2 regions of the Chimaeribacter sp. YP20170169 genome follow, and region 1 is predicted to be linked to the other one. Evidence: predicted binding sites of a transcription regulator. Region 1 holds the regulator's gene; the other holds the start of a gene.

Region 1 (4,696 bases):
CGGCAGCTCCTCTTTGGTGATGTGCAGGAACAGCTCGGCCTTCAGCATCGGGTAGATGAGGTCAATCTGGCGCAGCAGCTCCGCGTGGCTGACGCGGCGGTGGTGCATCACGATGCTGGCAATCAGCGACGGCAGCACCAGCAGGTGGTGGATGTTGTTGCGGTAGTAGGTCATCAGCACCGCCTGCTCACGCGGCAGGATGATGATGTCACCGATGTTGTCCTTCTCCACCTCGAACTTGTTCATGTTCAGGGCGTGATCCAGCAGGCCAGCTGGCGTCTGGTCAGGCACTGTCACGTCGCCAGCGTAGGGCACGTTGCGCAGCAGTTGCAGGTAGCAGTCGAGCTGCTCCAGCAGTTGTTCACGGGTCAACGAGCGCTGGCGCGAGGCGAGCAGGGCGGTGGAGCAGAGGTTCATGGCATTGGCCGCGGCGGCATTGTTGATGCGCACCATGATCTTGTCCGCCAGATCCTGCACCGTCGGCGTCAGCCAGCTTGGGCGCTGCGCTTCGATCGGATCGATGGCGTCACGCCAGGCCGGCACGTGCTGGTTAAGGTAGCTGGTGAGGTGCAGCGGCTCGCCGAAGTTCACATAGCCCTCGCCGAGGTTACGCAGCTTGCGCAGCCCGCGCAGCATCTGCAAAAAGCCCTCTTTCTCTTTGGTCGCGCCACGCAGCTCCTTGGCGTAGGTGCCCACCTCCATCACATGCTCATAGCCGATGTAGATCGGCACGAGGGTGATCGGGCGGGTGCCGCCGCGCAGCATCGCCTGAATGGTCATCGCCAGCGTGCCGGTTTTCGGCTCCAGCAGGCGGCCAGTGCGCGAGCGCCCGCCCTCGACGAAGTACTCCACCGAATAGCCGCGCGTAAAGAGTTCGCCCAGATACTCACGGAACACCGTGGAGTAGAGCTTGTTGCCCTTGAAGGTGCGGCGGATGAAGAACGCGCCCAGTCGGCGGAAGATCGGGCCGGCTGGCCAGAAGTTCAGGTTGATGCCAGCCGCGATGTGCGGCGGCACCAGCCCCTGATGGTAGAGCACGTAGGAGAGCAGCAGGTAGTCCATGTGGCTGCGGTGGCAGGGCACGTAGACGATCTCCTGTCCATCCTGCGCCAGCTGGCGCACGCGATCGGCGTTGCTGACGTTGATGCCTTGGTAGAGGCGGTTCCACGTCCAGCTCAGGATACGGTCGGAGAGGCGCACCGTCTCGTAGGAGAAGTCCGCGGCAATCTCCTCCATCAGGGCGATGGCGTTCTGCCGCGCCTTGTCATGGGAGATCTTCTTGCTGCGCGCCTCATCTTCCACTGCCTTCTCAATCGCCTTGGAGGCCAGCAGCTTGTTGAACAGATCCTGACGGGCTGGCAGGCGCGGGCCAACGGCGGCCAGCCGCTGGCGGGCGAAGTGCATCCGCGCGACGCGCGCCAGCTTCTGCGCGATGGTCTTGTCGGTGCCGTGCTCGGTCGCCATGTAGCGCAGGGAGACGGTATTGGAGAAGCGCACAAAGCTGTCGCGCCCCAGCCACACCACGGCGAAAAACTTCTGGATGCCGTTGAGCAGCCGCAGGTGCGGCATCATCTGGCCATCCCCCTCGCGGCCCGGCGAGCGGCCGAACATCACCGAAACTGGCAGCATCTGGATGTCGAGCTGTGGGTTGTTGCGGTGCAGGTCGAGGTAGTCGTGGAACAGCTTGACCGACTCCTCCTGTGGGGTGTAATAGCGGAAGAAGCGTGGCCCCTGGCCGATGAACACATGGCTCGGCAGGTGGTGGCCGTCAATCTCCAGCGGAATTAATGGATCGGGCAGGTTCTGCGCCAGGCACTGCCGCCGCAGGGTCAGAAGGTCTGCCTTCGAATCATAGGGTAAAACGTAAAGTACCGGCCGGGTCGGATCCAGGCGGAGTTCCGTCACCGGATCGGCAGGTATCACCTTGCTTCTTACCAGCAATTTGAGCGGTAAGTTCAAAAGGGAGTAGTAAAGTTTGCGCCAACCTGACATAAAAATGTAAAGCCTCATATAAGCGATGCGCCGCAAGGATATCAGAAAGCCGGTTTGATATCTTTCGTCCCGAGTGGATGAATAGCCGCTAAAATATTGTTAATTCATCTTAAGGTGCAGAGCGTATGGCAAATCAAACAACCGGGTTAGTCCGTATCTATAAAGCGGCCGGTTATTCAGTAAAAGGACTGCTGGCAGCCTGGAAAAATGAGGCTGCGTTCCGACAAGAGGCCATGTTGGCCATCCCGGCCATCATCCTGGCGTTCTGGCTGGATGTGACCACCGTTGAGCGCATCCTGATGGTCGGGGCCATCGTGCTGGTGATGATCATTGAGATTATCAACAGCGCGATCGAGGCCATTGTCGACAGAATCGGGCCGGAGTTGCATCCGCTCTCGGGCCGCGCCAAGGATCTTGGCTCGGCGGCCGTTGCGTTGGCTATCATACTGACACTTTTCGTCTGGGCAATGGTGCTGCTGCCCCATTTGTCATAACTTGCGAAGATTTACGCAAAAGCGCACGGTAAACAGTGCAAAATGCACCAGAACCGGGGATTTTTCGCCTGTCAGGTTTTCAACTGCGCCGTAGCTGTATATACTCCCAGCAAGACTGTATAAACAACCAGGGGGCGGGATGAAAGCACTTACCACCAGACAGCAAGAGGTCTATGACCTCATTCGCGACCACATTTCCCAGACCGGCATGCCGCCGACGCGTGCCGAGATTGCGCAGCGCCTGGGTTTCCGCTCGCCTAACGCGGCAGAAGAGCACCTGAAGGCGCTGGCGCGCAAGGGTGTGATTGAGATTGTCTCCGGCGCCTCACGCGGCATCCGCCTGCTGATGGAAGAGGAGAACGGCCTGCCGCTGATTGGCCGCGTCGCCGCCGGCGAGCCGCTGCTGGCCCAGCAGCACATTGAGAGCCACTACCAGGTTGACCCGGCGATGTTCAAGCCGAGCGCCGACTTCCTGCTGCGCGTCAGCGGCATGTCGATGAAAGATATCGGCATTCTGGATGGCGACCTGCTGGCGGTGCACAAGACCCAGGATGCGCGCAACGGCCAGGTCGTGGTGGCGCGCATTGATGATGAAGTCACCGTCAAGCGCCTGAAAAAGCAGGGCAACATTGTGCACCTGCTGCCGGAAAACAAAGAGTTCACCCCGATCGTGGTTGACCTGCGCGAGCAGACCTTCTCTATTGAAGGGCTGGCCGTCGGCGTCATTCGCAACGGCGACTGGAGCTAACGGCATAGGGCGCAGTGCAGGAAGCGGCTGCGCCAGCCGGATACAGTCCTGAACTCCTGATAACGCCCCCTCGTGGGGCGTTGTCGTTTCTTCTCCCTGCCCGTGAGCGAACTGATGCCACTGATTGCCGCCCTACGGTTCGGCGAGACCGACCGCCAGCTCTGGCGTTTGGCGCTGCCGATGATCTTCTCCAACGTCACCGTCCCGCTGCTGGGGCTGGTGGACACCGCCGTCATCGGCCACCTCGACAGTCCAGACTACCTCGGCGGCGTCGCGGTTGGCGCGATGGCGACCAGCTTCCTGTTTATGCTGCTGCTGTTCCTGCGCATGAGCACCACCGGCATGACGGCGCAGGCGTTCGGCGCCCGCGATCCGGCGCGGCTGGCGCGGGCCTTTATACAGCCGCTGCTGCTGTCGGTTGCCGCAGGCCTGCTGATTTTGCTGTTCCGCCACCCGCTGATTGAACTGGCGCTGGGGCTGGTGGGCGGCCATGCCGCGGTGCTGGAGCAGGCGCGGCTGTTCCTTGAGATCCGCTGGCTCAGCGCGCCCGCCTCACTGGCGAATCTGGTGATCCTCGGCTGGCTGCTGGGGGTACAGCATGTGCGCGCACCGGTGCTGCTGCTGGTGATAGGCAACCTGCTGAACATTGTGCTCGACCTGTGGCTGGTGATGGGGCTGCACTGGGGCGTGCAGGGCGCGGCGTGGGCAACCGTCCTGTCGGAGTACGCCACCCTGCTGCTCGGGCTGTGGCTGGCAGCGCGCGTCATGCGGCGGCGCGGCATCAGCCGGGCAATGCTGGCACAGGGCTGGCGCGGCGATCTGCGGCGGCTGCTGGCGCTTAACCGCGACATCATGCTGCGCTCGCTGCTGCTGCAACTCTGTTTCGCCTCACTGACCATTCTGGGCGCGCGGCTGGGCAGTGAGACGGTGGCGGTTAACGCCCTGTTGATGAACCTGCTGACCTTTACCGCCTATGCGTTGGATGGCTTTGCCTACGCGGTGGAGGCGCACTCGGGGGAGGCGTATGGCGCGCGCAACCGCGGGCAGTTGCAGGCGGTGTGGCATGCCGCCTGCCGGCAGGCCGGGCTGGTGGCGCTGGCGTTCGCGGCGCTCTATGCGCTGTTTGGGACACAGATTGTCGCGGCGCTCACCTCGCTACCGGCGCTACATGCGCTGGCGCAGCACTATCTGGGCTGGCAGGTGCTGCTGCCGCTGGTGGGCGTCTGGTGCTACCTGTTGGATGGCATGTTTATCGGGGCGACGCGTGGCCGTGAGATGCGTAACAGCATGGCGGTGGCCGCCGCAGGCTATGGCTTGACCCTGTTAACGCTGCCCTGGCTGGGCAACCATGCGCTGTGGCTGGCGCTGACGGTGTTCCTGGCCCTGCGAGGCCTAGCGCTGGGCTGGATTTGGCGTCGCCACTGGCAACAGGATAGCTGGTTCCCGGCAGGCGCCTGACGCG
Region 2 (4,696 bases), 1.1 Mb from region 1:
ACCGGCTGGCTTTCGCCCATGCCGCGTGCGGAGATTTTGTCAGCCGGGATGCCTTTGGAGACCAGGTAGTCCACAACGGACTGAGCACGCTGCTCAGACAGTTTCTGGTTGTACTGGTCGGAACCGATGCGGTCGGTGAAGCCCAGAACCACAACAGAACCGTCTTTCGGGTCCATGGAGCTCAGCTGGGAGTACAGCTGATCCAGAGCCTGCTGGCCTTCGCCTTTCAGGGTGGATTTGTTGAAGTTGAACAGAACGTCAGACTTCAGGGTGAAGCGCTTGGTCTCAACAACCGGAGCCGGGGCCGGAGCCGGAGCAGCGATCGGAGCAGCTACGTCATCCTGACCGAAACGGTAGGAGACGCCCAGGCTCAGCATGGCGTTGTCAGGACGTGCACCCACGGTGCCTGCGTCGCCGATGTTGTTAACCCACTGGTAGTCCAGACGGGTAGCCCAGTTTTTGGTCAGTGCGTATTCCAGACCTACAGCAGCCAGCGGGGACACGCCAGTGTCGTTGTCGCTGATACGGTTGCCGTTTACGAAGCCTTTGGAGTCAGCGCGCCATACCATACCGCCCAGACGGGTGTAGATGTCCAGCTCGTCGTTGATCGGGTAGCTCAGTTTAGCAGCCAGCTGAATGCCTTGTGCCTTGAATGCACCGTTGTTTACGCTGCCTTTGTAAGGCATACGGCCAAGCCAGTCATATCCCATTTCAAAGCCCAGGTACTGGTTCGCTTGGTAGCCTACGAACGCACCTGCACCCAGTTGGCTTTCATGAGTTGGGCCATTGCCAACACCGTTGTAGCCGTTACCATAGAAACCAGTGTCATGGTACTGGGACCAGCCCAGTTTAGCACCGGTGTACCAGGTGTTATCTTTAGGGGCGGCTTGCGCTACGGTAGCGAAACCTGCCAGTGCCACTGCTAATGCGATAGCTGTCTTTTTCATTTTGCGCCTCGTTATCATCCAAATAGGCAATGAGCTTTAAGCTGTTATAAGCCCTTGGTTAAAATCCTTCGTCAAGGTTATTGCTTCCGTTAGTTACTTTGCCAATTGATTTGGCCTTATAGAGCAACCTTGGCGATGTAAAGTCTACAACGTGGCGTGAAACTTACAAGTATGAAGTTTTCAGGGCCAGCAAAAATGGCTTAAAACGTACATAATTTTTAACATGTTCGAGCAATTGGTGACGAATTTAGACGGAAAAAACCCTTAATGGACGTTAAACAGGCCGCTTGAATGGCGGGTTGTAGAGTTATTGACGTCAAAAAGGGCTTTTTTCATGAGAATATTCCTAATTTGTGTCAATGATAACGTGATGAGTGAATTTTAAGGGCCGGGAAATGTCCGCACGCCCGGCGCTCCCCCAACTGAGGGCGCATAATGAAACCGTAAGCCTGCCCGCGTTGTGCTGCTTGTTGCAATCGGGCATGTTCGGCGTCGGTCAGTTCCGGCAGCCACCCTAACACCACGCTGTAATTGCCGCTCTGCAAAGCCCTTGCCATCGCTTCTACTGTAGAGGCAGGGGGCAGGGTGCGCAGCTGTACCACTTTATCCACCGGCAACCCGGAATCACGTAGCCAGTGGCGGCTCAATTTCTGTTGAGGGGCCAGCCAGAGCAACCAGCGGGACTGGGCGCCGAGGTGGTGCAGGAGGGGAAGAAGGATGTGTGCCAGGACAGGCTGCTCCTCGCTGTAGACAAATTCGCTGATCAGGCCACCTTGGTATTCCGGTGAGGCTGGTAGCGTGGAGGACGACATTGTGATTTGAGCGTGTTCGCCAGTCTGATAGTTATGAAGAGATGGACGCATAATTTCCCTGCCCTGAAGTCACTGTATGCATATACAGTATCCCCAGAAAATTCAAAAATCAACGCCATTCTTTCAAAGCAGCTCGCAGATTTAGCAGGTAATCCGCTGCAAACGCAATTTGTATTTGGCACTCTCACCCAGTTTGCGTATTTTGTAATTCGCTGTTCTTAATACAGTTATTTCGCTTATAGACCTATTTACTAAAGGAAATAGTAATGAAGAACCTATACAAAAAAAGGATCGATCGCGCCAAGCTCGCGCTGGCCTCTTTGGGTGAAATTTGTACTCGTCCGCAGTTCGGCGGTTATGGCGTATTGGTCGGCGGCGTGATGTTCGGCTTGTTTTTGCAGGGTGAACTTTATCTACGCGCCACGGCGCACATTGAGGCGGAATTCCTCCAGCAGGGGATGACGCGACTGCGCTATCTGCGTCGCGGCCTGCCGTTGACCCTGAAATATTACCGGATAACGGAGGCGCTATGGGCGGATGAGACGCAGTTGCTGGCGCTCGCGACCCTCGCCGTGGAGAGCGCCCGCCGCGAGGGAAGCGAGAAGCAAGGTGATACCCGGCTAAAGGCCTTGCCCAATATTGGCCTTAACCTGGAGGGGCAGCTGCTACAGGCCGGTATCGGCAACCCGGCTGAGCTGAAAGCACAGGGTGCCAAGGCGTGCTATCTGAAGCTGGATACCGAGAAAACGCCCCTGAGCATCCGGGTGCTGTTTGCTCTGGAGGGGGCGATCACGGGCTACCATGAGGCGGCGCTGCCACCGGAGCGCCGTGAAGAGTTGCGCAGCTGGTATGAGAGCATCCACCCCGCCGCCAAAAAGTAAGCCTTGAGGTCAGGCGGCCAGCCAGTGGGCTGGCCGCCATTCACGCCGCACTCTCCTGTGCAGGGTGCGCCAGCCGCTGATGCAGGGCCACCAGCTCCGGCAGCAGCCGTAGCACCAGCCCCACCTGTTGCAATACCAACTGCTCACGGCTCTCGGCCTCCGGCGTGATACTTGCCACCCGCTGCGAGAGCTGGGCCAGCAGCCGCTGGATGCGCGCGGCGTCATGCTCGGTCAGGTGCAGCGCACCATCGACGTAGCAGGCGGTGTCATCCAGAATGGCGAGGACGGCCGGATCGCCCAGTTCGCCGCGGTGCGCGCCAAGGGCGGAAATATAGCTGAGCAGCGTATGGTTAAGGCAGAGCAAGCGGAACGCCTGCTCCTGGCGATCGGCACTGTTATCTGGCTCCGCCGACATATTGGAGATCACCGACGCCAATTCGGCATTGCCATTGTGAGCATCGCGACGGGCGATACGATACTCCAGACGATTGTCGCGCCCCTGATGGTACTGCACCAGTATGGCGTCAAGGTAGCGGCAGTCGGCATTCAGCGCCCGGTCAATCACCTGTGGCAGTTGGCGGAAACGCCAGTCCGGCCAGATAAAACTGACCGCCGCCCAGGCGATGGCACAGCCCAGCAGCGTATCCACCACGCGAGGCAGTGCCACCTCAAATCCCTCACCCAGCAGGTTGAAGCAGAGCAGCACCAGCAGGGTAATGAACATGGTGGCATGGGCATACTGCACGGTGCGGAAGGCAAAGAACAGCACGCCACTGATGACAACCAACACCAACTGTCCCTCCGTCGAGGGGACAAAATAGAGGATCGGCAGGCCGAGCAGCACCCCGGCCAGCGTGCCAATGATGCGCAGCGCCAGCCGGCGGCGGGTGGCGTTATAGTTGGGCTGGCAGACAAACAGGCTGGTCAGCAAAATCCAGTAACCGTGATCCATCCCGGTCACCTGGATGAAGGCGTAACCGACGCAGAGCACCACGGACATGCGAATGGCGTGGCGGAACAGCGCCGAGCGCGGCGTCAGGTTGCGGCGAAAACGCAGCAACATATCCCCCCAGCCTGACAATCCCTCCTCCGACAGCCGCTCATGGGCGTAGAGGGCGGCGCTCGCCTGCTCAGACTCAATGTTTGCCAGCTGTGCATCAATGGCGCGCAGGTTTTTCAGCAGGTGGCGCAGCGCCCGCAACAGGTCGCGGTTCTCTGCGTCGGCGGAGAGCCGAGTCAGGGTCGCCTGCAGGTGGCTGAATGCCCGCTCAAACTGGCTGTTATGGTGATAGGTCTGCTGGTGCAGAACGCACTGTGCCAGATGCTGACAGGCCCGCGCCTGCATAGTCAGCAGCCGCTGGAAGCGGAACATGATGTCGCTGTAGCGGAATTTTTCACTCAGCTCACGGTACTGGGCGTGGGTGGAACTGGCGCGCTCATGGATATCCTGCGCCGCAAAGTAGTAGTGCAGGGCGCGGCGGGTGCCACGCTGGCCGCGATCCCCCTTCAGGCGCGTCAGCAAGGAAACTTTGGTCTGGTTGAGGGTCGCGACCAGTGTGCCGTTAGCCATCGCCACATCAATCAGCGCCTGATTGCCCTCCTCAAGGTCGGGATCAAACAGGTTGGATTTGGCATCCAAATAGGCGGCCAGCTGGTCAAAACTGCGGGCAATCAGATCCTGTAGCGGCCGGATCGGATAGATCAGGTGACCAAGCAGCGTTAACAGGTTGTACCACATCGCGCCGCACAACAGCAGCAGCGGTTGCTGGTACCAGACGTGGTACATCGACGTCCCCAACATGGTGTACACGGCGATCAGCAGGGCGCCAAAGGCGATGGTGGCGTAGCGCTGCCCGAGCGCGCCAAGCAGGATAAACCCGCAGGTGGAGAGCGTCAGCCCGGCGGCAAACAGCCAGGGGTAGGGGAACAGCAGCTCAATTGAGGCGGAGGCGACAAAGAAGCAGAGCAGCGTGATCAGCAGGTTGCGCAGGCGACCGGCCAGGCGATCGTCCAGATCGGCCAGCGCCGCCGCTACCACTCCCAGCGTCAACGGAAT

What was found. The regulator LexA, encoded in region 1, represses DNA repair genes until DNA is damaged. The targets are predictions, from matches to a motif close to TNCTGTATGTACATACAGNA.
Region 2: the regulator LexA is predicted to act here: its motif matches at 1,830-1,849, upstream of sulA (SOS-induced cell division inhibitor SulA).

What each region holds. Positions count from the first base shown of each region.
Region 1 covers NZ_CP176824.1:3,517,705-3,522,400, reverse strand. The annotation lists gene plsB (glycerol-3-phosphate 1-O-acyltransferase PlsB) at 1-1,992, opposite strand, end outside; gene ACK3SD_RS16045 (diacylglycerol kinase) at 2,118-2,486, shown strand; gene lexA (transcriptional repressor LexA) at 2,626-3,234, shown strand; gene dinF (MATE family efflux transporter DinF) at 3,349-4,692, shown strand.
Region 2 covers NZ_CP176824.1:2,449,767-2,454,462, reverse strand. The annotation lists gene ompA (porin OmpA) at 1-947, opposite strand, end outside; gene sulA (SOS-induced cell division inhibitor SulA) at 1,304-1,759, opposite strand; gene ACK3SD_RS11165 (TfoX/Sxy family DNA transformation protein) at 2,026-2,640, shown strand; gene yccS (YccS family putative transporter) at 2,681-4,696, opposite strand, start outside.